Regions from separate parts of the Pseudorhizobium marinum genome, predicted to be linked through region 2. Evidence: predicted binding sites of a transcription regulator. Region 2 holds the regulator's gene; each other region holds the start of a gene.

The links. Region 2 encodes LexA, which represses DNA repair genes until DNA is damaged. Its sites were predicted from a motif close to TGTTCNNNNTGTGTTCNG; they were not measured.
Region 1: dnaE (DNA polymerase III subunit alpha) is a predicted target of LexA. The motif match lies at 3,821-3,838, and genes of this name have one in related genera.
Region 3: EO99_RS0111285 (putative DNA modification/repair radical SAM protein) is a predicted target of LexA. The motif match lies at 4,010-4,027, and genes of this name have one in related genera.
Region 4: EO99_RS0102870 (energy-coupling factor ABC transporter ATP-binding protein) is a predicted target of LexA. The motif match lies at 5,863-5,880, and genes of this name have one in related genera.

What each region holds. Positions count from the first base shown of each region.
Region 1 is NZ_JMQK01000007.1:19,407-27,390, forward strand. Features, by position in the region: gene proS (proline--tRNA ligase) at 366-1,688, shown strand; gene EO99_RS0110585 (lipoprotein-releasing ABC transporter permease subunit) at 1,734-3,038, shown strand; gene EO99_RS0110590 (ABC transporter ATP-binding protein) at 3,053-3,736, shown strand; gene dnaE (DNA polymerase III subunit alpha) at 4,058-7,549, shown strand; gene EO99_RS0110605 (L,D-transpeptidase family protein) at 7,560-7,984, opposite strand, start outside.
Region 2 is NZ_JMQK01000026.1:30,309-38,292, reverse strand. Features, by position in the region: gene EO99_RS0122345 (ComEC/Rec2 family competence protein) at 1-2,057, shown strand, start outside; gene lexA (transcriptional repressor LexA) at 2,038-2,754, opposite strand; gene EO99_RS0122335 (VOC family protein) at 2,910-3,779, shown strand; gene kdsA (3-deoxy-8-phosphooctulonate synthase) at 3,784-4,632, shown strand; gene eno (phosphopyruvate hydratase) at 4,727-6,001, shown strand; gene EO99_RS0122315 (FtsB family cell division protein) at 6,142-6,459, shown strand; gene pdhA (pyruvate dehydrogenase (acetyl-transferring) E1 component subunit alpha) at 6,610-7,656, shown strand; gene EO99_RS0122305 (pyruvate dehydrogenase complex E1 component subunit beta) at 7,675-7,984, shown strand, end outside.
Region 3 is NZ_JMQK01000008.1:71,280-79,263, reverse strand. Features, by position in the region: gene EO99_RS0111295 (MFS transporter) at 1-1,285, shown strand, start outside; gene EO99_RS0111290 (UdgX family uracil-DNA binding protein) at 1,312-2,772, opposite strand; gene EO99_RS0111285 (putative DNA modification/repair radical SAM protein) at 2,772-4,004, opposite strand; gene greA (transcription elongation factor GreA) at 4,234-4,710, shown strand; gene EO99_RS0111275 (glycosyltransferase family 4 protein) at 4,724-5,788, shown strand; gene EO99_RS0111270 (capsular polysaccharide export protein, LipB/KpsS family) at 5,785-6,975, shown strand; gene EO99_RS0111265 (Lrp/AsnC family transcriptional regulator) at 7,008-7,475, opposite strand; gene trxB (thioredoxin-disulfide reductase) at 7,706-7,984, shown strand, end outside.
Region 4 is NZ_JMQK01000002.1:143,175-151,158, reverse strand. Features, by position in the region: gene EO99_RS0102905 (exodeoxyribonuclease VII small subunit) at 78-344, opposite strand; gene EO99_RS0102900 (histone deacetylase family protein) at 347-1,279, opposite strand; gene EO99_RS0102895 (acyl-CoA thioesterase) at 1,406-1,804, shown strand; gene EO99_RS0102890 (PQQ-dependent sugar dehydrogenase) at 2,079-3,335, shown strand; gene EO99_RS0102885 (c-type cytochrome) at 3,335-3,934, shown strand; gene EO99_RS0102880 (biotin transporter BioY) at 3,935-4,498, opposite strand; gene EO99_RS0102875 (energy-coupling factor transporter transmembrane component T family protein) at 4,509-5,129, opposite strand; gene EO99_RS0102870 (energy-coupling factor ABC transporter ATP-binding protein) at 5,126-5,806, opposite strand; gene EO99_RS0102865 (winged helix-turn-helix domain-containing protein) at 5,917-7,107, shown strand; gene EO99_RS0102860 (antitoxin Xre-like helix-turn-helix domain-containing protein) at 7,168-7,620, shown strand; gene EO99_RS0102855 (RES family NAD+ phosphorylase) at 7,621-7,984, shown strand, end outside.

The DNA.
Region 1 (7,984 bases), on a different contig from region 2:
CCGGGGCTGCGACGAGCGCGCCTAAGATCTGATCCTCCCAAGACTTGACCGCGATCAGCAAGGATTTGATCTCCTTGCCTCTTTTATGGGCTAAACCTAGCCTAAAGATTAAGCCCTGTCACTTGGTTTTTTGTATTTTTGTTACACTCCCGCGATAATTTTGCGGTTGACAAAAATGTCGCAGGCCTGTCACAAATTTCGCCTTGTTCGTCTGATCTGGGTGCCGCCCCGGCGGCCGCGGGACGATGTGCGCCTTCCCGAGGCGGGTTTCCATCCTTCTCCGAAACGGCTATGACGCTGCTGCCAATGCCAGCTTGAAAACGGCCGATTCCCGCCAGAGAATTCTCGAAAATCCGGAAAAATCCATGCGTCTGTCCCGCTACTTCCTGCCCATCCTGAAGGAGAACCCGAAGGAAGCCGAAATCGTCTCCCATCGCCTGATGCTGCGGGCCGGGATGATCCGCCAGCAGAGCCAGGGGATCTACTCGTGGCTGCCGCTCGGCAAGCGGGTGCTCGACAAGGTCAATGCGATCGTGCGCGAGGAGCAGAACCGCGCCGGCGCCATCGAGCTGCTGATGCCGACGCTGCAGTCCGCCGAACTCTGGCAGGAGAGCGGACGCTACGAGGCCTACGGCAAGGAGATGCTGCGCATCGCCGACCGCCAGGACCGGCCGATGCTGTACGGGCCTACCAACGAGGAGATGGTCACCGACATCTTCCGCTCCTACGTGAAGTCCTACAAGAACCTTCCGCTCAATCTCTACCACATCCAGCTGAAGTTCCGCGACGAGATCCGCCCCCGCTTCGGCACCATGCGCTCGCGCGAGTTCCTGATGAAGGATGCCTATTCCTTCGACCTGACAAAGGAAGGCGCCATCCATTCCTACAACAAGATGTTCGTGGCCTATCTGCGCACCTTCGCGCGGCTGGGCGTGCGGGCGATCCCGATGCGCGCCGACACCGGCCCGATCGGTGGCAACCACAGCCACGAATTCATCATCCTCGCCGACACGGGCGAGTCGGAAGTGTTCTCGCACAAGAGCTTTACCGAATTCGACATTCCCTCCGTCGACACGGATTTCGACGACGTCGCCGGCCTGCAGGCGATCTTCGACAAATGGACCTCGGTCTATGCCGCCACATCGGAGATGCACGACGAGGCAGCCTTCGATGCGATTCCGCAAGGCGACCGCCTCTCCGCACGCGGTATCGAAGTCGGCCACATCTTCTACTTCGGCACGAAATACTCCGAGCCCATGGGTGCCAAGGTGCAGGGGCCGGACGGCAAGGAACACCTTGTCCACATGGGATCCTACGGCATCGGCCCGACACGCCTTGTTCCCGCCATCATCGAAGCCTCGCATGACGAGAACGGAATCATCTGGCCGGCTTCGGTTGCGCCCTTCGATGTCGTGCTGATCAACATGAAGCCGGGTGACGCCGCCTGCGACAGCGTGTGTGGCCAGCTTTACGAGGGACTGGGCAAGGCCGGCACGGACGTGCTGTACGACGACACGGACGACCGCGCAGGCACGAAGTTCGCCACGGCAGATCTCATCGGCGTGCCGGTGCAGGTCATCGTCGGACCGCGCTCCGCCGCCAGCGGCGAGGTCGAGGTCAAGGATCGCAAGACCGGCGCACGCGAGGTCATGACGCTCGAGGCCGCCATGAACAAGCTCACCGGCTGAGCCGGCAGCTTCGGGCGGTCGGTTAGAACAGGTTGAGGAAAGACAATGGCAAGCGCAGCGGATCGTCAGACGGAAAAGATGGACCTTGGTCCCTCTGCCGCACCATTTTCCGCCTTCGAGCGGATGGTGGCATGGCGCTACCTGAGGTCCCGGCGCAAGGAAGCCTTCATTTCCGTCATCGCCGGATTTTCGTTCATCGGCATCATGCTGGGCGTCGCGACCCTGATCATCGTCATGGCTGTCATGAACGGCTTCCGCACCGAACTGATCTCGCGGATCCTCGGCATCAACGGTCACATGATCGTCCAGCCGATCGACGGCCCGCTGACCGACTACGCTGACCTGGCCGTCAAGTTCGAGGCCGTGCCCGGCGTCAAGATGGCGCTTCCGCTGGTGGAAGGGCAGACGCTGGCGTCCGGCCGCGCCGGCGCCGGATCCGGCGCTTTGGTGCGCGGCATCCGCGCCGAGGACCTGGAGAAGCTGCCGCAGGTCGCCGGCAACATCCGCCAGGGAGATATCGTCGGCTTTGCCTCGGGGCAGGGGGTGCTGGTGGGCTCCCGGCTCGCTGCATCGCTCGGCATCACCGCCGGCGACGACATCACGCTGATTTCGCCTGAAGGCGATGTCACGCCGATGGGCGTCAACCCGCGCGTGAAGGCCTACCCGGTCTCCGGGGTCTTCGAGATCGGCATGTCGGAATACGACGCCACGATCATCTACATGCCGCTCGAGGAGGCGCAGCTCTATTTCAACGCCGACGGCCTCGTGCAGTCGATCGAGCTTTTTGTCGACGATCCGGACAATGTGGACGGTCTGCGCCCCCTCGTCGAGGCGGCGGCAGGACGCCAAGTCCACGTCACCGACTGGCGGCAGCGCAACCAGACCTTCTTCTCGGCACTGCAGGTGGAGCGCAACGTCATGTTCATGATCCTGACGCTGATCGTGCTCGTCGCGGCGCTCAACATCATCTCCGGCCTGATCATGCTGGTGAAGGACAAGGGCAGCGATATCGCGATCCTGAGGACGATGGGGGCCGGCTCCGGCGCCATCATGCGGATCTTCTTCATGACGGGCGCTGCGATCGGCACTGTGGGCACCTTTGCCGGCGTGGTCCTTGGTGTCGTCGTCTGCCTCAACATCGAATCGATCCGCCAGTTCTTCTCCTGGCTTTCGGGCACGGTCCTCTTCGATCCCGAGCTTTATTTCCTGAGCCAGCTTCCGGCCGAGATGAGCTTCGGCGAGACGTTCACGGTCGTGGTGATGGCGCTGGTGCTGTCGTTCCTGGCGACGATCTTCCCCGCATGGCGCGCCTCGAAGCTCGACCCGGTCCAGGCCCTCCGCTACGAATAGGATTATCCATCTTCATGGTAAGCAAAACGGTTCTGCAGCTCACGGCCATCGAACGGCACTACGGCGAGGGCGAGATGATGCTCTCGATCCTGAAGGACGCCAACTTCGAGCTGAGAAGCGGCGAGACGGTCGCTCTCGTTGCCCCCTCCGGCACCGGCAAGTCGACCCTGCTGCATCTGGCCGGTCTGCTGGAGCATCCCGATGGCGGCGAGGTCGTGGTGAACGGGCGGTCCTGCAACGGCTTGTCCGATGACGAGAGAACGGCGATCCGCCGCAGCGACATCGGCTTCGTCTACCAGTTTCACCATCTCCTGCCGGAGTTCACGGCGCTCGAAAACATCATGATGCCACAGCTCATCGCCGGCCTGGGACAGGCAGAGGCGAAGGAGCGCGCGGCTCAGCTTCTCGACTACATGCGCATCGGCCACCGCGCCGATCATCGCCCCACGGAGCTTTCCGGGGGTGAGCAGCAGCGGGTGGCAATTGCCCGCGCCGTCGCCAATGCGCCGCGCGTCCTTCTCGCCGACGAGCCGACCGGCAACCTGGACCCAAAGACCGCTTCCTATGTCTTCGATGCGCTCGAAGCGCTCGTGCGGCAGTCGGGTCTGGCGGCGATGATCGCCACCCACAATCATGATCTGGCGGCCCGCATGGACCGGCGCGTCACGATCGAAGGCGGCAAGGTCGTCGACTTCTAGCAGTCGCAGTTCCTTAACCTGATGTTCACCGTGACTGCCGGCGACGGCGGTCCTGTTCTGTTTTCTCCACGTCAGGGTTGACGCAGGAATAAAAAGAGAACAAAATGACAACATACAGGAACAACGGAGATGACGATGACTGACCTCATTCGTGACATTGCTGCATTTGCTTCCATTGCGACCTTCGTCGCCAGCCTTTCCATGCTGATGATGGCGATGTGATTGCGCCAACGCCCGAAAGGCGTTGAAGACCGCAGTCTGAACTGGACTTCACCGGCCGGAAGCCGGAAAATCACCTGATTCATGAGGTGATGTAAGACAATGGCAGAACGGGCGGAAAACATGGTGGTGGGCGGCGCAGCAGACACGCCACAATTCGTCCACCTGCGGGTTCATTCGGCCTACTCGCTGCTCGAAGGCGCCTTGCCGCTCAAGAAGATCCTCTCCAAGGCCGTCGCCGACAATCAGCCGGCGATCGCCATCGCCGACACCAACAATCTCTTCGTGGCACTCGAGTTTGCCCAGAAGGCGATCGGCGAGGGCTTGCAGCCCATCATCGGCTGCCAGGTCTCCATCGACATGGAGGACCAGACCGAGGAGCGCCGCAATCACCATCAGCTTGCCAAGCTCCCGGCGATCGTCCTGCTTGCCTCCACCGCCGATGGCTATGAGCGGCTCGTCGATCTCATCAGCCGCGCCTATCTCGGGGGCGAGAGCCACCAGGCGGTGCATCTGCGGGCGTCCTGGCTGGAAGAGGCTGGTACGGAAGGCCTGATCGCACTGACCGGCGCGCGCGGCGGCCCGGTCGATCTTTCCGTCAAGGACGGCAACGCATCCCAGGCTGAGGCGAGACTGCTTCGCCTGAAGGCATTGTTTGCCGACCGGCTCTATGTCGAACTGCAGCGGCATGGCGCCTACGACCGCCGCCACGAACACAAGATGGTCAGCCTCGCCTATGACCACGACCTGCCGCTGGTAGCCACCAACGAAGCCTTCTTCCCCGCCCGCGACGACTTCGACGCCCACGATGCCCTGATGGCCGTTGCCCACAATGCGATGGTCTCCGACGACAGCCGCTTCCGGCTGACCCCCGATCACTACCTCAAGAGCCGTGCCGAGATGGCGGCGCTGTTTGCCGACCTTCCGGAGGCTTTGGAAAGCACGGTCGAGATCGCCCGACGCTGTTCCTTCATCCTTGAGACCAGAAAGCCGATCCTGCCGCGCTTCACGGGCGCGAGCGACGACCCGGACGAAGCCGACAGGGCAGAGGGCGCCGAGCTGCGGCGCCAGTCGATCGAGGGCCTGGAGAACCGGATCGCCTTGCTTGGCATGACGCCCGGGTTCACCGAAAAGGACTATCGCGAGCGCCTCGACTTCGAGCTCAGCGTCATCGAGCGGATGAAGTTCCCCGGCTACTTCCTGATCGTTGCCGACTTCATCAAGTGGGCGAAGAACCAGGGCATCCCCGTCGGCCCGGGCCGCGGTTCGGGTGCCGGCTCGCTGGTGGCCTATGCGCTGACGATCACCGACGTCGACCCGCTGCGCTTCTCGCTGCTGTTCGAGCGCTTCCTCAATCCAGACCGCGTCTCGATGCCCGACTTCGACATCGACTTCTGCCAGGATCGCCGTGAAGAGGTGATCCGCTACGTGCAGCAGAAATACGGCCGCGAGCAGGTGGCGCAGATCATCACCTTCGGGTCACTGCAGGCGCGCGCGGCGCTGCGCGACGTCGGCCGTGTGCTGGAAATGCCCTACGGCCAGGTCGACAAGATCTGCAAGCTGGTGCCCAACAACCCGGCCAACCCGACGCCCCTGTCGAAGGCGATCGAGGAGGAGCCGCGCCTGCAGGAAGAGGCCGACAAGGAACCGGTCGTTGCCCGCCTGCTCGATATCGCCCAGAAGATCGAAGGCCTCTACCGCCACGCCTCGACCCACGCCGCCGGTATCGTCATCGGCGACCGGCCGCTGTCGAAGCTCGTGCCGATGTACCGCGACCCGCGCTCCGACATGCCGGTCACCCAGTTCAACATGAAGTGGGTGGAGCAGGCCGGGCTGGTGAAGTTCGACTTTCTTGGACTGAAGACGCTGACGGTCTTGAAGACGGCCGTCGACTATGTCGCCAAGCGCGATATCCACATCGACCTCGCCCGGATCCCGCTCGACGACCAGAAGACCTACGAGATGCTCTCGCGCGGCGAGACGGTCGGCGTCTTCCAAGTGGAATCGGCCGGCATGCGCAAGGCGCTGATCGGCATGCGGCCCGACTGCATCGAGGACATCATCGCGCTCGTTGCCCTCTACCGCCCGGGCCCGATGGAGAACATCCCCACCTACAATGCCCGCAAACACGGCGAGGAGGAGATCGAATCGGTCCACCCGACCATCGATTACCTGTTGAAGGAGACGCAGGGCGTCATCGTCTACCAGGAACAGGTGATGCAGATCGCCCAGGTCCTGTCCGGCTATTCGCTCGGCGAAGCCGATCTTCTGCGCCGCGCCATGGGCAAGAAGATCAAGGCGGAGATGGACCAGCAGAGCGAGCGCTTCATCGATGGCGCCATCAAGAATGGCGTCTCCAAGCCGCAGGCCAAGAACATCTTCGAGCTCCTGGCGAAGTTCGCCAACTACGGCTTCAACAAGTCGCACGCCGCCGCCTACGCCATCGTCTCCTACCAGACGGCCTACATGAAGGCGCATTACCCGGCCGAATTCCTGGCCGCGTCGATGACCTTCGACATGGCCAACAGCGACAAGCTGAACGATTTCCGACAGGACGCCGGGCGTCTCGGCATCAAGGTGGTGCCGCCTTCGGTACAGACGTCCTTCCGCCGCTTCGAGACGGACGACAACCGGATCTACTACGCGCTGGCGGCCATCAAGGGGGTCGGTGAATCGGCCGTCGATCACATCGTCGAGGTGCGCGGCGAGACGCCCTTTGCCAGCATCGAGGACTTCTGCCTGCGGATCGACCCCAAGCAGATCAACCGTCGCGTCATGGAAAGCCTGATCTCGGCGGGTGCCTTCGACTGCTTCGGGCGCGACCGCGCCGAGCTGGTGGCAGGCCTCGACCGCGTCATCGGCTATGCGCAGCGGGCTCAGGAGAACAAGGTGAGCGGCCAGCATGATATGTTCGGCTCCTCGTCGGCGACCGGTCCGGAGATGCTGGTCTTCCCGCCGTTCACGCCCTGGATGCCGTCCGAAATGCTGATGCGCGAATACCAGGTGCTGGGCTTCTATCTCTCGGCGCATCCACTCGACGCCTACAAGGACGTGCTGGCCAAGATGCGCGTCCAGAACTTCGCCGAGTTCTCGGCCGCCGTGAAGCAGGGCGCCACCGCCGGTCGCCTCGCAGGCACCGTGACGGGCCGGCAGGAGCGCAAGACCCGCACCGGCAACAAGATGGGCATCGTCACCTTTTCCGATGCCACGGCCCAGTTCGAGGCGGTGCTGTTTTCCGAAGCTCTGGCGCAGTACCGCGACCTGCTGGAGCCGGGCAAGTCGCTGGTGATCACGGTGCAGGCAGAGGAGCGCCCGGAAGGCATCGGTCTGCGAATCCAGACGGCCGCCTCTCTGGAGGAGAAGTCCGTGCAGATGCAGAAGGCCCTGCGGGTCTTCGTCCGGGATTCAGGGCCGATGCGGACGGTTGCCCGCCACCTCAACGCGAGGGGCGACGGGCTGGTGTCCTTCGTGGTGATCAAGGAAGATGGACGCCGCGAGATCGAGGTCGAGCTGACCGAGAAGTACCGCCTCTCCCCCGAGATCGCCGCCGCTCTGCGGACGGCGCCGGGGGTTCTCGACGTCGAGCTCGTCTAGGAACGTCGGCCTAGTAGAGGCCGACGCCGTTTTGATAGGAGCGGGCCCGCGAGCGGACCGGCTTGCGTGGCGTGCTCGATACCGTCTCTGCTTTTGCCACTGACTGTTGCGGGCGGGTGAGGGTGATGAAGTCCGTCCCCTTGCCGGTTTCCGGGCCGAGGCCCTTGTCCGTGATGGTGAGCGATGTGCCGTCGCTCATCAGGGTTGCGATCCGTTCGCGAAGCTCTGCGGGGATCTCCAGACGATCGAGCGCAGCGTCTGCCGTGGAGGGGGTGGCATCTTCCTCGATCCCCAGGCGCTGCATCTCGGCTGAAGAAAGATGGGTCGGCAGGGTCACCGCGTGCCAGTCTGCCTTCTCCCGGTCGGGATCGACGCCGCTTGCCGTGAAGAGATGCGTGCCGAGCGGGATCTCGGAATCCTTCAGGCCGACCGGTG
Region 2 (7,984 bases):
CCTGGCGCCGGTCGACCCTTCTTCTCGACTCGCCCGTGACGACCCTGGTGACGGGCGAGGTAGAACGGCGGGAGGCCGCAGGACCGGGACGGTGGCGCTACATCATCCGGCTCGCCGCCACGGCCGACCCGGTGATCCGCCGCCCGCCCGAGCAGGTCGTGCTGCTGGCGCGCTCCCGGCACGTCCCGTTCGAGGCAGGAGAATGGATCAGCGGCCGGGCGCGCCTCTCGCCGCCCTCGGGTCCGGCGCTGCCGGGCCTCAATGATTTCGCCTTCAGCGCCTATTTCGACGGCATCGGCGCCGTCGGCTTCTTCTATGGCGCACCCCTTCGTTCCGCGGAGCCGCGGCGTCCTGCAGGCGCAGCGTCAGGCGGGCTGGAGCGGCGCATCTTTGCCCTTCGCGGCGCGATCGCCGAGCGGATCCGGGCGACCGTGCCGGGTGACGCCGGCGCCTTCGCGGCCGCCATTGTCACCGATGAGAGACGCGCGATCTCGCAGGAGACGACGGAGGCGCTGCGCATTTCCGGCCTTGCCCATATCGTCGCCATCTCCGGCCTCAATATGGCGCTCGCCGCCGGCATCTTCTTCGTCGGGCTGAGGACGATCCTGGGCTGGTTTACCGGCTTCGCGCAGGCCTGGCCGGTCAAGAAGATCGCCGCTTTCGGCGCGCTGCTGATGGCGACCGCCTATTACCTGATCTCGGGTTTCGCCATCTCGGCGGAACGCGCCTATCTGATGATGTCGGTGATGCTGATCGCCGTCTTCTTCGACCGGATGGCGATCAGCCTGCGCAATGTCGCGATCTCCGCGCTCGTCATCCTCGCCATGTCGCCCTCGGAAATCCTGGGGCCGAGTTTCCAGATGTCCTTTGCCGCAACGGTCGCGCTGGTTGCCGGCTATGCGGTCTGGAGCCGGCGAGCGGCCGACGCCGAGGCGACGTTCTTTCCGCCGCTCAAGGGCCGATGGGCCGTCGCCACGACCGGCTGGCATTTCATGGTCGGCATCTTCGTCACCTCCCTGATCGGCGGACTGTCCACGGCCATCTACTCCATGGAGCACTTCCACCGCCTTGCGGGCTACGGCCTGGCGGCAAACCTCGCCGTGATGCCGATCATCTCCTTCATCGTCATGCCGGCCGGTCTCGTCGGCATGCTGCTGATGCCCTTCGGGCTGGACGCTCCCTTTCTGACGCTGATGGGCCACGGTCTTTCCGCGGTGATTGCCGTGGCAAACCACGTGGCCGCCTGGGGCGGCGACGTCCCCGTCGGCCGCCAGCACCCCTGGTTCCTGGCAATCGCATCGGCCGGTTTCCTGCTGCTGGCGCTGCTGCGCACGCGTTTGCGGCTCGTTGGCCTGCCGCTTCTGGTGCTGGCCTTCCTGCTGAGCTGGCACGCGCAGCGACATCCCTCGGGCGATCTTCTGGTGGCGGAGGACGGTGCCCTCGTGGCGCTTCTCGGGCCGGCTGTTGCCACCAACCGTGCCCGCCCGCCGGACTTCATCTTCGATCAATGGCAGCGGGCGCTGCGGCTGGAACAGCCGCTAGCGCCGAAGGTGTCACCATCCGGAGATATCGCGGCGATTTTGGTCAGTGACCCTCCCGACCGGCTGCCCCTGGATCCGGATCAGCTGGCACAGGTCCGCACAGCGATGCGCGAGATGGCCCGGGTGGCGGAGGAGAGCAGGGGGCTCTTCCATTGCATGCCGAAAGCCTGGTGTCTGGCCGTCACGACCGAGGGAGCGTTGGTTGCGGTGATGGAGGACGGCCGGCTCACCGGCATCGGCTGTGATCTGGCGGCGGTCGTCGTTGCACCCCGCGCCCGCTTCGACCACTGCTACTCCGGTGCGCTACTGATCAGCGGCAAGGCGCTGCGAAAGACCGGCGCTCTGGAGATCCGCTTCAGCGGCAGCGAAGACATGCGGCGCTGGCAGGCGACTGCGGCGATGCGCGGTATAGACCGCCCCTGGACCCGCCATCGCCACTACGAATGGCGCAGCGACAGCTTTGACCCAAGTCTTTCCGAGTCGCTCTCGATGCTGCTCAGTGGTAGCGGCGGATGAGGCCGACGAGCTTGCCCTGAACCTTGACGCGGTCCGCCGGCAGGATGCGGGTTTCGTAAGCCGGGTTGGCGGCTTCCAGCGCGATCGAGGCGCCGCGGCGACGGAAGCGCTTCAGCGTGGCTTCCTCGTCGTCCACCAGGGCAACGACGATGTCGCCGGGTCCGGCCGTCTGGCCGTTGCGGATGATGACCGTGTCGCCGTCGAGGATGCCGGCCTCGATCATCGAATCGCCCTTCACCTCCAGCGCGTAATGTTCGCCTGGTCCCAGCATCTCGATCGGAACGGAAATATCGTGGGTATTGTTCTGGATGGCCGAGATCGGCACGCCGGCGGCGATGCGGCCCATCACCGGAACGGTCGCGCTGCCGCCCTCGTCGTTGGCGGCCCGCGCCGCAGGGGCGGGTACCGGCTTCGTCTTGCCGAGGCTGCCCTCGATGACGCTCGGCGAGAAGCCGCGACGCGGTTGCAGGCTGCTGCTGTAGGCCTCCGGCAGCTTGATCACTTCCAGCGCCCGGGCCCGGTTGGGCAGGCGGCGGATGAAGCCGCGCTCCTCGAGCGCCGTGATCAGCCGGTGGATGCCCGACTTCGAGGCCAGGTCCAACGCATCCTTCATCTCGTCGAAGGAGGGCGGTACGCCCGATTCCTTCATCCGTTCGTGAATGAAGAGAAGCAGTTCCTGCTGTTTGCGCGTGAGCATCGTGGCCCCTTCGGTGTGAAACAAATACGGAACAGACTGTATCTGTTCCACATGTGTTCCGCAAGGGTCAAAATTTCCGTCGAATTGCGCAGACGCCCCTTCCGGAAGAGGGCATAGCACGCTCTCATGAGGTCCGTATCCCGAGAGGAACCATGATGAACATCCGCAGCATCGATCACCTGGTCCTGCCCGTGTCCGGGCTGCCGCAGGCGCGCGCAGCGCTCCAGCGCCTGGGCTTCACGGTCGCCCCGGATGCCCGCCATCCGTTCGGGACCGAAAACGCCTGCGTGTTCCTGGAGGACGGCGCCTATCTGGAGCCGCTCGCCGTCGCCGACCGCGCGACCTACGACCGGTCGTCCGACACCGGCAATGTCTTCACCGCCCGCGACCGGCAGGTGCGCCGCATCTTGCCCGATGCCGGATTGTCCGCCGTCGTGCTGGCAACCGCTGATGCCGTCGCGGAAGATGCCGGCTATCGTTCGGAGGGCGTATCTGCCGGAGAGATCCTGGAGTTTTCCCGCAAGCTGTCGCTGCCCGAGGGTGGAGAGGTTACCGCGAGCTTTCGACTGGCCTTTGCCGCCGACGAGCGTTCGCCGGCTTTCTTCCTGTTTTCCTGCCAGCGGATCAACGCGCTCCCCCGCGACATCGGCGCCCTGGCGCGCCATGCCAACGGCGTCTCGGGCCTGCGGGAAATCGTGCTGGCTGCGGCTCGACCGGCGGAGGAGTGTCACCTCCTGGAGACGGTGCTGGCGGCGCAGGGCATGCGCCAGGGTGATTCCATCGTGTTCCAAACCCGCAACGGCATTCTGCGGGTCATCGAGGATCAAACGCCGCCCGACGCTTCCTCGTCCGACCGGGGCGCGATACCCGGCCTGCGCGGGCATTCGGTGGTCTTTGCCGTCGCCGATCTCGCCGTGACAGAGGCGGTCCTTGCTGCTAATGACGTGCCGTTCCTGCGCCGGGACAACCGCCTGATCGTGGCGGAGGCCACCGGGCAGAAAGTGGTATTTGCCTTCGAGGAGTAATGCGATGGACGTGAGCCCGAATTCTGAGGTCTATGCGGGCGAGGGCGCCGGCCGTGTGCTCTTCTCGCAGACGGCACGCTTTTCCCTGATTGCCGGCCCCTGCCAGATGGAGAGCCGCGACCATGCCTTCATGGTCGCCGGCGTGCTGAAGGAACTCTGCGGCAAGCTCGGCATCGGGCTCGTCTACAAGTCGTCCTACGACAAGGCGAACCGCACCTCCATCTCCGGCAAGCGCGGCATCGGCTTGGAGAAGGCGATGGAAGTCTTCGCCGACCTGAAGACGGAGTTCGGCTTCCCCGTCCTCACCGACATCCACACCGAGGAACAGTGCGCGCTGGTGGCGCCGACGGTCGACATCCTGCAGATCCCCGCCTTCCTCTGCCGCCAGACCGATCTCCTGATCGCCGCCGCAAAGACGGGCCGCGTCATCAACGTCAAGAAGGGCCAGTTTCTCGCCCCCTGGGACATGAAGAACGTGCAGTCGAAGTTCCTGGCCAGCGGCAATCCGAACGTGCTTCTGTGCGAGCGCGGCGCCTCCTTCGGCTACAACACGCTGGTCTCCGACATGCGCTCGCTGCCGACCATGGCGGCCATGGGCTCGCCGGTCATCTTCGATGCGACTCACTCGGTGCAGCAGCCGGGCGGCCAGGGCGGCTCGACCGGCGGCCAGCGTGAGTTCGTCGAGACGCTGGCGCGGGCGGCCGTCGCCGTCGGCGTCGCCGGCCTCTTCATCGAGACCCACGAAGATCCCGACAATGCCCCCTCGGACGGGCCGAACATGGTGCATCTGAAGGATATGCCGCGGCTGCTGGAAAAGCTGCTCGCCTTCGACGCCGTCAGCAAATCCGCCTGATCGCGGATTGGCGCCGAGATTGTAATTTGCCTGTCATCGATTAAGAGACATTGTCGATGACCGATGGGCCTTAAGCTTACCTCAGGGAGAGATCATGACTGCCATTACCGACATCGTCGCACGCGAAATCCTCGACAGCCGCGGCAACCCGACCATTGAAGTCGATGTGTTTCTGGAAGACGGCAGCATGGGCCGCGCCGCGGTTCCCTCTGGCGCCTCGACCGGTGCCCACGAGGCGGTCGAACTGCGTGACGGCGGCAAGCGCTATCACGGCAAGGGCGTCGAGAAGGCGGTGGAAGCCGTCAACACCGAAATCTTCGATGCCATCGGCGGCTTCGATGCCGAAAGCCAGATTCATATCGACCAGACGATGATCGCGCTCGATGGCACCGCCAACAAGTCGCGCCTCGGCGCCAATGCGATCCTCGGCGTATCGCTCGCCGTCGCCAAGGCTGCCGCCGATTCGTCCGGCCTGCCGTTCTACCGCTATGTCGGCGGCGCGAGCGCCCATCTCCTGCCGGTGCCGATGATGAACATCATCAACGGCGGTGCCCATGCCGACAACCCGATCGACTTCCAGGAATTCATGATCATGCCGGTCGGCGCGGAAAACATCCGGGAAGCCGTGCGCATGGGTTCGGAAGTCTTCCATATCCTGAAGAAGGAACTGGCGGCGCAGGGTCACAATACCAACGTCGGCGACGAGGGCGGCTTTGCGCCGGGCCTGAAGAGCGCGCCGGAGGCGCTCGACTTCATCATGAAGTCGATCGAGAAGGCCGGCTACAAGCCGGGCGACGACATGTGCCTGGCGCTCGACTGCGCCTCGACCGAGTTCTTCAAGAACGGCAAATACGAGATGGAAGGTGAAGGCCGCACGCTGGAGCCGGAAGCCATGGCCGACTACCTCGCCGAGCTCGCCGGCAAATACCCGATCATCTCGATCGAGGACGGCATGGCCGAGGACGACTGGGACGGCTGGAAGTATCTGACCGACAAGATCGGCAGCAAGTGCCAGCTGGTCGGCGACGACCTCTTCGTCACCAACTCCGCCCGCCTGCGCGACGGCATCAAGATGGGCGTCGCCAACTCCATCCTCGTCAAGGTCAACCAGATCGGCACGCTGACGGAAACGCTCGACGCCGTTGAGACGGCGCACAAGGCTGGCTACACCAGCGTCATGTCGCACCGCTCGGGCGAAACGGAAGACTCCACGATCGCCGATCTCGCGGTTTCCACCAACTGCGGACAGATCAAGACCGGCTCGCTGTCGCGCTCCGACCGGCTGGCCAAGTACAACCAGCTGATCCGCATCGAGGAAATGCTCGGTCCCCAGGCGGCCTACGCCGGTCGCTCGATGATCCGGGCATAATACGCCGCCTCGCGGCCTCCACGTTTTTGAAAAGCCCGGCTTGTCCGGGCTTTTCTGCATCCAGCGCAGGGTCAACGATTGCTTAAGCAAGTTCTGGCAGTTTGAGGCATTCGTAATGCGTTGCAGGATGTCGCTCGGGTATGTGGACCAAGCATCACAAAGAAAGAAAACTGGGCCGTTTCGTCCTTCCGCTCATCACTGTCGCCTTCCTCTCCTATTTCGGCTACCATTCGCTCAACGGAGACTTGGGGCTCGTGGCGACGGAGAAGTTCGAGCGCCAGCGACTGGAGCGCGTGGCGGAGCTGGGTCAGCTGACGGAGAGGCGCCGCGAGCTGGAGCGCCAGGTTCAGCTTCTGAGCGACGGCTCTCTCGAAAAGGACATGCTGGACGAGATCGCCCGCTACCAGCTGAATGTGTCGCGTGACAACGAAATCGTCATATTCAACAACTACTTCTAGATTAACTTGATCTAGGTTAATCTATTTTTCATTAATGATATCATCGGGTTGTGCCGAATGTGTGCCATGCATTTATGGCATTGCTGGGGTGCTGTTTCTTCCCTATGGTAGCGCTCAGAAATGACACATGCAGCACAGAGGGAGGGATCAATGGCGCCGAACAAGACCGCGTCTGCATCCGGCCGCAAATCCGCGGCAAAGCCTGCACGAAAAGACTTCAACGGTGGCACCTACGCCGAATTCGACAAGGACCAGGAGGTCAAGGCCTACCGCGACATGCTGCTCATCCGGCGTTTCGAGGAAAAGGCCGGCCAGCTCTATGGCATGGGCTTCATCGGCGGCTTCTGTCACCTCTACATCGGCCAGGAAGCGGTCGTCGTCGGCATGCAGATGTCGCTGAAGGAAGGCGATCAGGTGATCACCGGCTATCGCGACCACGGCCACATGCTGGCAACCGGCATGAGCGCCCGTGGCGTCATGGCCGAGTTGACGGGGCGTCGGGGCGGCTATTCCAAGGGGAAGGGCGGCTCCATGCACATGTTCTCCAAGGAAAAGCAGTTCTACGGCGGCCACGGCATCGTCGGTGCCCAGGTCTCGCTCGGCACCGGTCTTGCCTTTGCCAACAAGTACCGCGGCAATGACAGCGTCTCCACCGCCTACTTCGGCGACGGCGCGGCCAACCAGGGCCAGGTCTACGAAAGCTTCAACATGGCGCAGCTCTGGAAGCTGCCGATCGTCTACGTGATCGAGAACAACCGCTACGCCATGGGTACCTCCGTGTCGCGCGCCTCGGCCCAGACCGATTTCTCGCAGCGCGGCGCCTCCTTCGGTATTCCCGGCTTCCAGGTCGACGGCATGGATGTCCGCGCCGTCAAGGCGGCCGGTGACGAGGCGGTCGAGCACTGCCGGTCCGGCAAGGGTCCGGTCATCCTCGAGATGCTGACCTACCGCTACCGCGGCCATTCCATGTCCGACCCGGCGAAGTACCGCTCCAAGGACGAAGTGCAGAAGATGCGTTCGGAACACGACCCGATCGAGCAGGTGAAGATCCGCCTGATGGACAAGGGCTGGGCGACGGAAGAGCAGTTGAAGGCGATGGACAAGGATGTCCGCGACATCGTCTCCGACTCGGCCGACTTCGCGCAGTCCGATCCGGAGCCGGATACCTCCGAGCTCTACACCGACATTCTGCTCTGATCAGGGGAGGGACACCCAATGCCAATCGATATCCTCATGCCCGCCCTTTCCCCGACCATGGAAGAAGGCACCCTCAGCAAATGGCTGAAGAAGGAGGGCGACACCGTCACCTCCGGCGACGTCATTGCCGAGATCGAAACCGACAAGGCGACGATGGAAGTCGAAGCCGTCGATGAAGGCGTGATCGGCAAGCTGCTGATCTCGGCCGGCACCGAGAACGTCAAGGTCAACACGCCGATCGCCGTCCTGCTGCAGGAAGGCGAAAGCGCCGACGCCATGTCTGCGGAAAAGCCGGCCCAGCCGGAAGCGCCGAAGGCCGATGCCGACA
Region 3 (7,984 bases), on a different contig from region 2:
CGCCTTCTCTTTCGGCGTCGCATCCGCCTTCGCAGCCTTCTCCAGCACCGCCGGGCAGCTTATCGTCGCAAGGGCGCTGTTGGGCGTTGCCGGCGCGACGATCGCCCCCTCGACCCTCTCACTGATCGTCAACCTGTTCCGGGACGAGGCCGAACGCAACAGGGCGATCGGCATCTGGGGCACCGCATTCGCGCTGGGTGGCCTCGTCGGCCCGCTGATCGGCGGCGTCCTGCTGCAGTATTTCGAGTGGGGATCGGTCTTCCTGATCAACATCCCGGTGATGATGGTTTTGCTGGCCGTGGCGCCCTTCCTGCTGCCGGAATATCGCAACGAGGAGGCAGGCAGGCTGGATCTGGCAAGCGTTGCACTGTCGCTCGCAACGGTCCTCCCGGTCATCTACGGCGTCAAGCACATGGCTGCCGATGGCTTCCAGCTATCGCAGCTCCTCTACATTGCCGTCGGGGTGATGGTTGGAACAGCATTCGTGCGGCGCCAGAAACTTCTGGCCGATCCGCTGATCGACCTTGCCCTTTTCCGCATCCCCGCCTTCACGGCCTCGCTCATGGTCAATCTCGCCGGGGTCTTCTTCGTGTTCGGCGTCTTTCTGTTCCAGAACCTCTTCCTGCAGCTGGTGCTCGGCCTCTCGCCGCTGGAGGCGGCCTTGTGGTCGATACCGTCGGCGTTCGTCTTCACCGTGATGTCCTTCCAGGCCTACCGCTTTACCAACCGCTTCGGACCGGTCCGCACGGTCATTAGCGGACTTCTGGTCAACGCCGTGGGAACGGCGTCGATGGCCATGGCCGCCTATGCCGAGAACCTCCTCGGCATCCTGGGCTCCAGCATGATCATCGGCCTCGGCTTTGTGCCGGTGGTCCTGACGACCACCGGCCTTATTGTCGGGACGGCTCCGCCGGAACGAGCCGGATCGGCGTCGGCCATATCGGAAACCGGCGCCGAATTCGGCGGCGCCCTGGGCATTGCCCTCCTGGGAAGCCTCGCCACCCTCGTCTACCGGATGACCATGAAGGGCGAGGATCTGAGCGGCCTGACGGACGCGCAGGCACAGGCCGTCTCCGCCACCCTGGCCGGCGCCGTCGAAACGGCGCAAGCGATCACGGACCCTGCTGCGGCCGCATGGCTGGAGACGGCCAAGGCCGGTTTTTCACTCGGCTTCGCGGTCTGCTGCATGGTGGCGACCGTCACGCTCGTGCTCCTCGCCGTGATCGCGGCAAAGGTCTATGCACGCGCGCATATCGATGACGACGCGCTTGCTCCGCAGCATTAATCGAGATCGAGAAGAGCTAAATTAGATTACACAAAAGAACGCGCAAGCGACTGAACTGACTCGATATCCCGTTTGAAACGCAGAAGCTCTGCCGCCTTCTGCTCGCCATCGGGAAGGCGCAGCAGGTAGGAGGGGTGCACCGTCACGTAGAGGGTCCTTCCGCCTTCCATCGGCATCGGCTTGCTGCGCACGTCGGGGAGCTTCTGCTTCTCACCGGTCAGCGCAAAATAGGCCGTCGCCCCCATGGCCACCACCAGCTTCGGCTTCACCAGCTCCATCTCCTGGCTGAGCCACCAGCGGCACTGCTGGATCTCGCCCATGTTCGGCTTCTGGTGGATGCGCCGCTTGCCCCGCGCTTCGTACTTGAAGTGCTTCACCGCATTGGTGACGTAGAGCGAGCGGCGGTCGAAGCCCGCCTCGCGCAGGACATCGTTGAACATCTGCCCCGCCGGTCCGACGAACGGCTTGCCCGCCAGATCCTCCTGGTCGCCCGGCTGCTCGCCGACCACCATCACGGTCGCCTCCTCAGGCCCGTCGCCGAAGACCGTCTGCGTTGCCATGCAGTGCAGGTCGCAGCGGGTGCAGTGGCGCGCCTCCTCCTTCAGGCTCGCCAGCGCGCCCGACGGCAGCTCCGGCGCCGCCGGCGCCCAGGCGGCAGCCTCCTGCAGCCGGTGGTGGAACGGCAGGGGTTCGCTCGCCGCCTTCGCCGCCATCTCCAGGACGCTGCGTTCCGCATTGGCGATCAGCCCGGGTATGAGTTCGGCCTCCGGCAGGTTCTTCCAGTATTTCTTCGGCATCTCCGACGTCATCGCCTTTACCTTCAGGCGCGCCGGATTGAAGATCGAGGCATAGTAGGTGCGCCAGAGATCTTCCGTCTCGTCCTTCAGGTGAGGCTTCCGCGCCGGCTCATCGGTCGTGCGCAGCGTCTCGCCATCCCAGGAGGCTGCCCCCTTCGGCGTCGCAATCAGCCAGTCCATGTCGTTGAAACGCCGCTGAAAGAACGGCGCGACGCGCTCGACGATGAAATGGTCCGGCTCGAACCAGGCGACGAACTTCCGCCGCCCCCCGCTGTCCTGCGGCAGGGGGATCTCCTTGAACCGCACGAAGGCCGTCATCTTGTGGTAATCGCGGCCCACCGTTTTCGCCATCCGCCGCGCCGCCACCACGTCCACATCGGCGAGCATGTCGAGAAGGCGCCGCTGGTACATGAGACGGAACAGCAGACGGTAGAGCAGCGAAAACCGGCCCGGATCCGAGTGACAGATGACAGCACCCGCGAGCTTGATGAAGTCGGGAGGAACCGAGATCGGTCCGATCTGCGGCAGCGGCGGCGGCAGGTGGTTGGGCTCTGCGGCAAACAGTCCTTCCGCAGCGCTCGCCGCCTCCCAGACGATCCGTTCCGGCAGCACCCCGCCCTGCAGGAACGCCCGTGCCGCGTCGCGCCACTCGCCGAGATCGCCCCTGCCCTTCAGCGTCACCGTATACATCAGAGCAGCGACAGTTGTTCCGGCTTCGGCTGGAACATGGCCCGCAGGTCCGGCCGGTCCACCAGCCGATGCGGTGTCCAGCCGTCCACGGTGATGAAGGGCTGCACCTTCTTCAGAGACACGCCGAGCCGCTTCAGATCCTCCAGCCGCAGCCGCGTGAAGCGCCGCGAGGACAGGATCGATGTGACCGTCTTGGTGCCGAGGCCCGGCACGCGCAGCAGCATCTCCCGCTCCGCCCGGTTCACGTCGACCGGAAACTGCTCCCTGTGACCCAGCGCCCAGGCCAGTTTCGGGTCGAGGTCGAGATCGAGCATCCCGTCCGCCCGCGTGGAGGTAATCTCGCCGACGTTGAAGCCGTAGAAGCGATAGAGCCAGTCGGCCTGATACAGCCGGTGCTCGCGCATCAGTGGCGGCCTGATCAGCGGCAGGTTCTTCGACGAATCCGGGATGGGACTGAAGGCGGAATAGTAGACCCGCTTGAGGCCATAGCTGCCGTAGAGCCGCGCGCTGGTTCCGAGGATCGTCGCATCATTGGCGCCATCGGCACCGACGATCATCTGCGTGCTCTGGCCCGCCGGCGCAAACCGGCGCGTGCGCTTCGTCTGCAGCGTCTTGTCGCCCATTTCCTCGATCTTGAGGCGCAGCGCCCCCATCGACCGGCGGATGCCGGCGGGCTGTTTTTCCGGTGCATAGCGGGCAATCCCGGCATCGGTCGGCAGCTCGATGTTGAGCGACAGCCGGTCCGCATAAAGCCCCGCCTCCTCGATCAGATGCGGCGAGGCCTCGGGAATGGACTTCAGGTGGATATAGCCCCGGAAGTTGTGGGTTGTTCTCAGCTCGCGCGCAATCCGCACCATCTCTTCCATCGTGTGGTCGGAGGAGCGGATGATACCCGACGACAGGAACAGGCCTTCGATGTAGTTGCGGCGATAGAACTCCAGCGTCAGCCAGATCACCTCCTCCACCGAGAACCGCGCCCTTTCGACATTGCTGGACGAGCGGTTGATGCAATAGGCGCAGTCGTAGATGCAGAAGTTCGTCATCAGGATCTTCAGCAGCGAAATGCATCGTCCGTCCGGCGCATAGGCGTGGCAAATGCCGGATCCCTCGGTGGAGCCGAGTCCGCCGCTCCCGACAGAGGAGCGGCGAACGGTGCCGCTCGACGCGCAGGACGCGTCGTACTTTGCGGCATCGGAGAGAATCGCCAACCGTTCTTTGAGACTTTTCTTCATTAGTGTGTTCACTAAATGTTCTTGTCGCGGTCGTCAATCCGGCGCTTTGGCGGACCGCCCCCCTTGAAAGCCCATTTCAAAGCTCCACTTCGAAATCGCTGGAAATGACCGCGAGTGATCTGTTATAGTTCCAGAAAATTTGGTGTGTGGATGGTTCCGTGGTGTCGCTACGGAACCTGTTTCTTTTTGTGGCCGCGAATAGCGCGTTCGCAACGTGAAGGACAAGAAAATGGTCGAAAAGGTACCGATGACGCAGAATGGCTTTAACCAGCTGCACGAGGAGTTGCGCTGGCGCCAGCAGGAGGAGCGTCCCCGTATCATCGAGGCGATCGCCGAAGCGCGAGCCCATGGCGACCTTTCCGAGAACGCGGAATATCATGCTGCCAAGGAAGCGCAGAGCCACAACGAAGGCCGCATCAGCGAGCTGGAGGATCTGACGGCACGGGCGGAAGTCATCGACCTGTCGAAGATGTCCGGCGACAAGGTCAAGTTCGGCGCGACCGTCAAGCTCATTGACGAAGACACCGACGAGGAGAAGGTCTACCAGATCGTCGGTGACCAGGAGGCCGACGTGAAGGCCGGTCGCATCTCCGTCTCGTCCCCGATCGCCCGCGCCATGATCGGCAAGGAAGTCGGCGACTCGATCGAGGTCAACGCGCCGGGCGGCTCCAAGGCCTACGAGATCCTTGCCCTCACCTGGGGCTGAAGGGCTGAGCCCCTTGGCCTCTCTCCGCGACATCACGGTGATCGCGCCGCATTTCAAGCGGCGGCTTTCCGGCGTGACGTCGACGGTCGTGCAACTGGTGCCTGAACAGGTGCGACAGGGCCGCGGTATCGCGACCCTGGGGCCAGGCCTGCCGGATGACCTGCCAAGGATGTGGTGGTCGCAGCTGCCGCAGCTCTGGCAGCGCCCGACCGGGCACCGCTGGCGGGTCTGGCATGCGCGCCGCAACAACGAAATGCTGGTCGGCCTGCTGTTGAAGGCCGTGCTGCGCATGCCGTTGCAGCTGCTCTTCACCTCCGCCGCCCAGCGCAGCCACAGCAGCTATACGAAATGGCTGCTGCGCAACATGGATGCCGTGGTTGCCACCAGCGAGCGCTCCGGCTCCTTCCTGGAAGTTCCCCATACGGTGATCCGTCACGGGGTCGATCTCGACGTCTTCCATCCGCCACGCGGCGATGAGGATCGTCTTTCCGAGACAAATCTGCCCGGAACACATCTGGTTGGCTGTTTCGGGCGGGTCCGCCACCAGAAGGGAACCGACCTTTTCGTCAAGGCCATGATCGAGCTTCTGCCGCGATACCCCGACTGGACGGCGGTGGTCTGCGGCCGGGTCACGGCCGAGCATCAGGCGTTCGGCGATGCATTGAAGGCAGCCGTCGAGACGGCCGGCCTGTCCGACCGCATCCTCTTTCTCGGCGAGGTCGACGACATCAAGCCGTGGTACCGGCGCCTGGATCTCTACGTCGCGCCCTCCCGCAACGAAGGCTTCGGCCTTACCCCGCTTGAGGCCATGGCCTCGCGCACGGCTGTGGTTGCAAGCGACGCCGGCGCCTATGCCGAGCAGATCGTGAGCGGCAGCACGGGCGCAGTGGTCCCCGCCGGAGCATACGAGCCGCTTCGCGACGCCATTGCGGACTATCTGGCAGACCCAGATCTGGCACAAGCGCATGGCGAAGCCGGGTTGAGGCATGTCGCGCAAGATTTCGCACTGGCGCGCGAGGCGGAGGCCTTGGATAAGGTCTATGCTGGCCTTCTGTCGGCACGCCGGGGCGCCAAATGAAAAAAGTCGAATTCATCGGGCACAGCAAGCATTTCACCAGCATCCGCAAGGCCTCCGATGGCGGCGTCCTGCTGATTCCGCTCGAACTCTCCAGGATTGTCCGCGAACTCGTCGAGCGCAAAGGATGGTTGGGGCTTGCGGCAGCGGCTTTCGGCAGGAACAGGACGGTCGATCTGCAGCCGCTCGTGGAGCACAATCTCTTGCGCCGCCGCATCCGGATCGGCTGGCTCTACGGCAATCCTCTGGCGGCTGCGATCTACCGCGCGGTGGCAAGCGCCCGGGCCCGCATTTCCGCCGCACTCATCACCTGCTATTTCGACGACCATCCCGAGGCACGCGCCCTGGTATTCAATGGCTTCCTGATGCCGGATGCGCTGACACTGGCCGTCAGCCAGGCCTTGGGGCGTGAGCGGCTGGTGATCGAACTCGGCTTTTTTCCCGGCACGCTTCAGTACGACAGCCAGGGTATCAACTACGACAGCACCCTGCCCCGCGACCCGGCATTCTACCGGATGGTGGAGACGAGGATCGGCGCGGAACTGCCCACTGCGCTGGTCCGGCGCGCTTCCAAGCAGAAGCAGGCGGAGGCCATCAGCCTGCCCCCCTCCTATATCTTCGTGCCGTTTCAGGTCCCGAGCGACATGCAGGTGCTGGTCCACTCACCCTGGATCAAGAACATGGTGCAGTTCTATCAGGTCATTGCGCGGTTGGCTGACCGGCGGCCCGAGACGACCTTCGTCATCAAGGAGCATCCAAGCTTCCCGCTGTCGATCCGCGACCAGGTCGAGGCGCATGAGCGGATCCTTTTCGCCAACCACAACGAAACGCGCAGCCTCATCGAGGGCGCCGATGCCGTCGTCGTCATGAATTCGACCGTGGGTCTGGAGAGCCTCTTCCTTCAGAAGAAGGTCATCACGCTCGGCAATGCGCCCTATGACGTCGATGGCCTCGTGCTTCAGGCGGAAGATGACGACGCGCTGCTGTCCGCTTTCGACAGATTGGATGACTGGGAGCCGGACGCCGCTCTCAGGGAAACGTTCTTGCGCTACGTCTACAACGTCTTTCTGCTCAAGGGGGACATGAACAACGCCGATCCCGCGATGGTCGCCGCCGTGCGCAGTCGCGCCCAGGGGACGGATCAGCATGGCCTTCTCCTGAAGGAATTCGCCGAGCGCCCGACGGTCTGAAATGGCCGTGGGCGGAAGACGGCGACCGCTTCCTAGACCTCTACCAGTCCCAGCCGCTTCACCTGCCGAATCGTCAGCATGGTTCGCACCGTGTCGACGTGCTCGTCGGCCGTCAGCACCTCGATGACGAAATTCTGGAAGATGCTGAGATTTTCCGCCGTGCAGCGCAACAGGAAGTCGCTGTCGCCGGAGACCATCCAGGCCTCCCGCACGATCGGCCACGTCTGCGCCCGCGCCGCAAAGGATTTCAGGTCCGTATCGGACTGCCGCTTCAGGCCGATCATGCAGAAGGCGACGAGATCGAAGCCGAGCTTCGGCCCGTTGAGCAGCGCATGATAGCCCTCGATGATCCCGGCTTCTTCGAGCTTGCGCACGCGGCGCAGGCAGGGCGGCGCAGAGATGCCGACCCGCTCTGCGAGTTCGACGTTCGTCATGCGCCCGTCCTGCTGCAGTTCCCGCAGAATTTTGATGTCTATGGCGTCCAGATCGGCGCGAAGCACGGTCTTCCCCTTCAATTTTCCGAACCTATTAGCCAAAAGCGGGTTGAACGCAAGCAGACCGGGCAGCCTATTCACGGCCTCGCAGCAACTGTTCTGTTGTTAATGCAAGGCTGCCCTTGATGTAACGCATGGATCACTCTTAAATGCTGCGACAAAAGCGGTGGATCGCGACCCTGCTTCCTATATGTGTGGGCGCACCCGCACTGCGATCAGCTGCCGAAAGGAAGGCCATGTCTGCCCGTCACACCGAAGTCCTCATCATTGGCTCTGGCCCCGCCGGATATACCGCTGCCGTCTATGCCGCGCGCGCCATGTTGCGCCCCGTCCTCATCGCCGGCATGGAACAGGGTGGCCAGCTGATGATCACCACGGATGTCGAGAATTACCCCGGCTTTGCCGACCCCATCCAGGGGCCCTGGCTGATGGAGCAGATGCTCAAGCAGGCGACGCATGTCGGCGCCGAGATCGTCAACGACATCGTCACCGAGGTCGACATGTCCGGCCGCCCC
Region 4 (7,984 bases), on a different contig from region 2:
ACGCTATCATGGTGAGGCGGGCAGAGCCCGTCAATCGCTTTGTGGCGACAGACGGGCAAAGATGCTGAAAGCTTAAACTATCGCAGGGTGTCGTCGCCGTCGAGCGGCTCGACGCCCTGCGGCTTGCCGGCGCGGTCGAGGCGGATCTTCTCGATGCGGTTCTCGGCGGCCGTCAGAAGCTTCTCGCAGTGCTTCTTCAAGGCCTCGCCACGCTCATAGATGGCGATCGACTCGTCCAGCGCCACGTCGCCGCGTTCCAGCCGGGCAACGATGCTCTCCAGCTCTGCGACGGCCTTCTCGAACGTGTAGCCGCTGACATCGAGGGTCTCGGTGGTTTCGGTCATCTTCAGCCCTTCATCAGTCGGCAAATGTGCAGCCCCGCCGATTCGGCGAGCCCTTCCAGATCATATCCGCCCTCCAGCAGGCTGATAAGCCTGTTGCCGGAATACTTGCCGGCGATCTCCATCAGCCGCCCCGTTGCCCAGTCGAAATCGTCGCCGACGAGGTTGATCTGCGCCAGCGGATCGCGGTGGTGGGCGTCGAAGCCTGCCGAAATGATCAGGAAATCCGGGCGGAAGTTCTCCAGCGCCGGCAGGACCCGGGTCTTGAAGGCGTCGCGGAAATGTTCGCTCGCGGAATTGGCCTCCAGCGGCGCATTGACGATATTGCCCTTCGTGCCGGTCTCGTCGCGCGCGCCGGTCCACGGGTAGAGCGGCATCTGGTGCGTCGAGCAGAACAGCACGGAGGGATCGTCCCAGAAAATGTCCTGGGTGCCGTTGCCGTGGTGCACGTCCCAATCGACGATGGCCACACGCTCGACGCCATAGGTCTGCTGGGCGTGGCGGGCGGCAATCGCGGCGTTGTTGAACAGGCAGAAGCCCATCGCCTTGGTCTTTTCCGCATGGTGCCCCGGCGGTCGTGCGGCGACGAAGACATTGTCTGCCTGACCGGTGAAGACGTCGTCGACGGCGGCCATCGCACCACCAATCCCAGTCAGCGCCGCCTGCAGGCTCTTCGGTCCCACATAGGTATCGGCCTCGATCTGGCGGATCTCGTCGTCTTCCGGGATCTCGCGCATGACGGAAAACAGGTGTTCCTCCGGATGGGCGAGCAGCACCGCATCCTCGTTCGCCTGCGGCGCCTTCTTCCGGTCGAGCTTGTCGAAGTTGGGATGCTGCAGGGCGATCGCCAGAGACCGGAGGCGGTCCGCCCGTTCCGGATGTCCCTCCGGCGTGCGGTGCTCCAGGAAGATATCGTGCTCGTAGAGGCGGGTGGACATCGGCGGGGCATCTCCGTTTGCCACGACATGGCGCAGATCGCCCGGCTTTTCAAGCTGCGGCTGCAGCCGCGCTTGTGAAGCCGGAAGGAATGGGCTTACATGATCACGGGTGTTGCTGGAGGTAGCGTGAACAAAGAGCCTGTAGGATTTCTGGAGTTCGAGGTACCGTTCCGCGACGTGGACATGCACGGGGAGATGTATCGGGCCGTCTATGTCCACCGCGCCGAGGAGGCGCTCGCAACCTTCTGGGCCAGGCGTCCTGCCTCCAAGGGCGATCCGCATTTCACCTTTGCCAAGGTCACCTGCACCTTTCATGCAGCGCTGCGCCTCGGCGATGCGGTGCGCATGGACGTCCATGTCAGCAAGATCGGCGTCAAGTCTGCAGGCTTCATCGTGCGCATGACGCGCGGCAACGACGAGGTCGCGGAAGCCGAAATCGTCTGGACCGCCTGCGACCGGGAGAAGAAGGAGCCGGTGGCGCTGCCCGAAGACCTTCGCGACTGGCTCTATCAGTTCCTCGACTGAGGTCGTGAGGCCCGGCGGCACAAGCGCCGGCCCAGGCAAGCGGGCGTGGCCAATCCCTCTTCGCATCGGCACGCCTGTCTTCCGGATTGCCCGAGTGCAATCTTCGAATTGACATCCGGGAAATTCGGTTCCTAACTAGGCCGGTAGCGCGTGTTGGGAGGCATCTGCGCTACCGCATCCTGATTAAGACGACATGACAAGAATGTACTCCGGCACGCCTCCAACGCGTGGCGTGCGCATGCGCATGACGTAACAAATAATCTGGGAGGAAATCATGAAATACCTGATGTCATCCGTGGCGGCGCTCGCCCTTGCGACGAGCCTTGCTCACGCGCAAACGCCTGCCGTGCCCGACAACCTCGAGAAGCTGTCGAATTTCCAGTCCACGGGCACGACGGAATTCACCATGATCGAGCAGAAGGGGGAGTATGCCGACGGGATCAAGAAGAACCTGGAGCGGATCGAGCTGCCGCCGGGCTTCAAGATCGCGCTCTATGCGGTCGTGCCCGATGCCCGCCACATGGCGGTCGGGCCGCAGGGGATCGTCACCTTCGTCGGCACCCGCAAGGACAAGGTCTGGGCGGTCACCGACCGCAACAAGGATCGCGTCGCCGACGAGGTCAAGGACTTCGCGCCTTCGCTGACCTTCTCGATCCCGAACGGCCCGTGCTTTTCCAAGGACGGCTTCCTCTACATCGCCGAGCAGAACCGTGTCCTGCTGTTTCCGGCCGCCGAGTTCTTCTACGAGAGCCCGGATGTGGCGGCCTTCAACCTGATCAAGCAGGGTGAGCTGATCCCGCCCGAGCACGAGAGTTTCAACCACACCGCCCGCGTCTGCAAGGTGGGGCCGGATGGCAAGGTTTACATCTCGCTCGGCCAGCCGTTCAACGTCGCCCCCGCCGAAAGCCTGGACGAATTCGCAAAGTGGGGCATCGGCGGCATCATTCGCATCAATACCGACGGGACGGGCCGCGAGGTCTTTACCCGTGGCATCCGCAACTCCGTCGGCCACGATTTTCATCCGGAGACGGGTGAACTCTGGTTCACCGACAATCAGGTGGATGGCATGGGCGATGACATACCGCCCGGCGAGATCAACCGCCAGACCGCGGCAGGCCAGAACTTCGGGCATCCCTGGTATGGCGGCGGCTCGGTACGGACCACGGAATACGAGGGCCAGGAAGTGCCGGTCGAGGCTGTCATGCCGGCGGCCGAGATGGACGCCCATGCCGCCGATCTCGGCATGACCTTCTACACCGGCGGCATGTTCCCGGAGAAATACCGGAATGCGATCTTCTCGGCCCAGCACGGCTCGTGGAACCGCACCACGCCGGTCGGCGCCCGCGTCATGGTGACCTTCATCGACGAGGAGGGCAAGACCACCAGCGAGCCCTTCGCCCATGGCTGGATCGACGAGAACGGGGAATACCTGGGCCGCCCGGCAGACGTGGCGCAGCTGCGCGACGGCTCGCTGCTTGTCTCCGACGACCTGGCCGGCGCCATCTACCGCATCTGGTACGAGGGCAGCTGATGCGCGGCCGCTGGCTCTTTGCCCTGGGCGGGGTTTTCCTCGCCCAGGGCATCCTGTCGTCCACTGCCCTGGCGCAGGCCGTGGTGGGGGATCCCGCGGCCGGTCGCGGCAAGGCCGGAATGTGCCGCACCTGCCATGGACTGGAGGGAAAAGCTCGCATCCCCATCGCACCGCATATCGGCGGCGAGAGCGCGGCCTATCTGAGCCACCAGCTCACCGCCTTTCGCGACGGGTCGCGGACGCACGAGATGATGTCGGTGGTGGCCAAGGGGCTCGATGACCAGGAGATCGCCGATCTCTCCGCGTGGTATGCGGCGCAGACGGTGACGGCCCGACCGCCGCCCGGCCCTGCCGGAGAGGCGGCGCCGGAAGCCTGCGTCTCCTGTCACGGTGCCGACGGCCTGGCGGTCATCGAAGACGCGCCCCATCTCGCCGGCGAGAACGCGATCTACATCGCCACCCAACTCAAGGCCTTCCGCGGTGGCAAACGCCAGCATCCGGTGATGTCGGAGATTGCCGCCGGGCTGACGGACGCGGAAATCCGCGCCGTCGCCGACTGGTATGCCGGAACCGAGATCGAGATCGAGCCGGTGCGGTGATCAGGCCCTGGCCGGCAGGAGCGGGTAGCCGGCCATGACGGCGCGGGCAGCGAGTGCTGCGACAGCAGCCTTGATCAGGTCGCCGGGGATGAAGGCCATCGAGCCGAGGAAGGCCTTGCCGAAGTCGATGCCGGTGACGACCGCCAGATAGGTGATGCCGAAGGCGTAAAGCACCACCACGCCGCCGGCGACGGCGGCGGCAAAAAAGCCGAGGCTCTGCGCAAGGGCACCCTGCGCCGGACGGACCAGGCGCTCGGCCAGCGCGCCGGTGACGAAGGCGGCAAACACCCAGCCGATCAGATAGCCGGTCGTCGGCGCCGCGAAGACGGCGAGACCACCACGGCCGCCCGACAGCACCGGCAGGCCGATCGCCGCCAGCAGCAGGACGAGGAGAACCGCAACCGTGCCGCGCCGCGCGCCGAGGATGACGCCCGCCAGCATCACGCCCATCGACTGTGCCGTGATCGGCACCGGGATGAAGCCGAGCATGATCGGCGGCAGAAGCCCGAGGGCCACGATGATGGCGGCAAAGAGGGCGGCAAGGACGAGGTCGCGTGTCGACATGGGTATGCTCCTAGATTTTGTGCGGGCGTTTTTGCCCGCGTATGCCGCGCGCGTCAATCGCCGCAGCGATTTCGTCGGCGGACTTCAGCGTCTGGATGATCAGCGGCACGATCATCGTCGTTGGCCGCACCTTCAGGCCACGGGCCTGATGGGCCGTGCGAAGCGCCTGATAGCGGGAAATGACCTCCGGGACGAAGCGGATCACCAGGCCAACCGCAAGCCCGATATCCGAGGCCCTGACCAGTCCCAGCTTTTCCAGTGGCAGGGCTGCACGGGTCACGGCATCGATGAAGGCGCCGACGGGCGTCGTCGCAGTCACGGCCGCCGCCACCAGCATCAGCGTCGTCAGGCGCAACAGCGCGACGATCCCGTCTTCCACCGATTCCAGCAGCAGTGTCGCCAGCGCCACGATCGCGATCGTCAGCAGGATCGGCCGCAGACGTATCCAGCTCTGCCGCCAGCCGATGCCGAGCGACGCGTAGAGAAGCACGCCGGCAGCCCCAGCGCAGCCGAGGAAGAGCGGCGAGCGGGTGAGGAAGAGGGCAAGGCTCACCGCCAGCAGCAGCAGCAGCTTCAGGCCCGGCGGCAGCCGGTGGAGAAAGCTGTCGCCCTCGACATAGAGCGAATTCATAGCGTCGCGACCTCCCGGTAGCGCGCGATCACCTCCGAAGGCAGCCCGTCCGTGAGGAGGCGTCCTTCATGAAACAGGAGCACGCGATCGAAATCGGCAATCAGCGCGAGGTCGTGACTGATAACGAGCACGCTCTCGTCGAGCCCGTTGAGCGTCGCCTCGACGAGTGCCCGGTTCTTCAGGTCGAGCTGGTTGGTCGGCTCGTCGAGGATCACGATCTGCGGTTCCGTCACCAGCACCGAGGCGAGTGCCGCCAGCTGCAGCTCCCCGCCCGAAAGCTCGTGGGCACGCCGTCCCGCCAGATGCCCGATGTCGAACCGGCCGAGGATGCCTTGAACGGCAGCCTCCACCGCCGCCTCTGGCAGCCGCCGGCTCTTCAGGCCCAGCGCAATGTCCTCGCGCAGGATCGGCAGGATGATCTGGTTCTGCGGGTTCTGGAAAATGAAGCCCACCTGGCTGCGCACCGCCTCGGGATCATCGACGGTATCGACGCCGTTGACGGTGACGCGGCCCATGCTCGGGGTCACCAGCCCGTTGATCATCCGGGCAAACGTCGTCTTGCCGGAGCCGTTCAGCCCGATGATGCCGATCCGCCGTTCCGTCAGCGAAATCGTCAGCGGTTCCACCGCAAGGCGCCCTTCAAAGCGCGCGCCGGCCTGTTCGAAACGGATGTCCACGTCCAACCCTCATGTGTCGACGGCTGCTATAGACCGGATGGACGGGGAGGGGAACGCAAAACAGACCGTGAACATTGCAGCCGCCACGCCTTCGGCCTACTCTCCAGCGCATGGCGATTCTTCTGAGCAACGAGCAGGCGCGAAAAATCTTTCTGGAACGGCAGGGCCTTTCCCTGCCGCCCTCTCGCAGCCTCGACAAGGCAGGACTGCTGGCCCTGATCGACAAGCTCGGCTTCGTGCAGATCGACAGCATCGCGACCGTCGACCGCGCCCATCAGATGATCCTGTTTTCCCGCAGCCAGACCTACCGCCGCGAACACCTGCAACAACTGCTGGAGAAGGACGGCGAACTCTTCGAGCACTGGACGCACGACGCGTCGATCATTCCCGCCGCCTTTTTCCGCTACTGGAAGCACCGCTTCCGCCGCCGCGAGGCCGTCATCGGCGAACGCTGGCGCAAATGGCAGGGGGAGGATTTCGACAGCGCATTCGAGGAAACATATCAGCGGATCGTTGACGCCGGCCCGATCATGTCACGCGAGATGAAGGCCGAGGAGCACAGGTCCGGCGGCTGGTGGAACTGGCACCCGAACAAGACGGCACTCGAATACTACTGGCACACGGGAAAGCTGGCGATCGCCGGCCGCGTCAACTTCCAGAAGATCTACGACCTGACCGAACGCGTGCTGCCGGCCCATCACTACGCGCCGGAGGTCGACCACGCGGAGTTCGTCGACTGGGCCTGCCGCAGCGCCCTCCAGCGGCTGGGCTTTGCCACCCACGGCGAAATTGCAGCCTTCTGGGATCTCGTCACCCCGCAGGAGGCAAGGGACTGGGTCGACAGCCATCGCGAGGAGTTGACGGAGGTCACTGTCGAGAACGCCAAAGGCGGCCGCCCCCGCACGACGTTTGCCTTCGAGGGCTTCCCCACGCATCTCGGAGACATTCCCGAACCACCGGCACGGGTGCGGGTGCTGAGCCCCTTCGACCCGCTGCTGCGCGACCGCAACCGCGCCGAACGGCTGTTTGATTTCAGCTACCGCATCGAGATCTTCGTGCCCGAGCCGAAACGGCAATACGGCTACTACGTCTTCCCGCTGATCGAGGGCGACCGCATGATCGGCCGCATCGACATGAAGGCCGACCGCAAGGCCGGCAGCCTCGACATCCGCCGGCTCTGGCTGGAGCCGGGCGTGCGCGCCTCCAGTGGCCGGCTGGAGAAGCTCGAAGCCGAGCTTACGCGCGTGGCGAAATTCGCCGGCGTCGAGCGGCTCAATTTTCTGGACGGATGGCGCGGATAGCAGCGCATGCCTGCCGAGACTGGAAGATTTCCCTCAAATGACATATATAGGATCCGTCAGATGACGGAGATAACATCCATGGTTCAACCGGTGGAACTTGTGACCAGAGCGTCCGCGCCAGGACGTCAGGGATTTGCAGCCGAGGCTGACCGCGACCGCCTCGCAGCCACCGCCCTCAAGGCCTATCGCCGCCTGGTGGAGCAATGGGGCCTCACCGCAGCCCAGGCCGCAGCCCTCCTCGGCGTCTCCGTCAGCACCTGGGAGCGCCTGAAACCAGAGGGCCGGGCACGCTCGCTGACCCAGGACCAGATGACCCGCATCTCGATCCTCACCGGAATCTACAAGGGCCTGCATCTGTTGTTTGCCGATGCCATGGCCGACCGCTGGCTGCTCCTGCCCAATTCCGGCCCGATCTTCCAGGGCCGCAGCCCGGTTGCCGCCATGATGGATGGCGGCATCCCGCTGATGCTCGATGTCCGCCGCTATGTCGATGCGGTGCGCGGGGGATTGTAGGTGGACATCGATGGCATTCCGGTCGCCACCGTCGCCTATCCGAAGACGGTGCGGCTGGTCTCGACGGCGCGGCTGCGGCAGCCGGTCCTGGCGCCCCTCGTCGATGACGAGGACGAACTGGCGCAACTGGCCGAGATCGAGGGTGCGACAAGCAGCCGGACCATGGCGCAGACGACCGGAATCTCCGGCCTTTCCGCGCAGGAACTGGTCTACGATGTGCCGCATGCGCATTTCATCAACGCAAGCTTTGCCTACGCCAAACCGCGCGAGCCGGGCCGCTTCAACGGAGAAAACCGTGGCGCCTGGTACGCGGCGCTTGCGGTCGAGACCTGCCTTGCCGAGATCACCTTCCACATGACCGAAT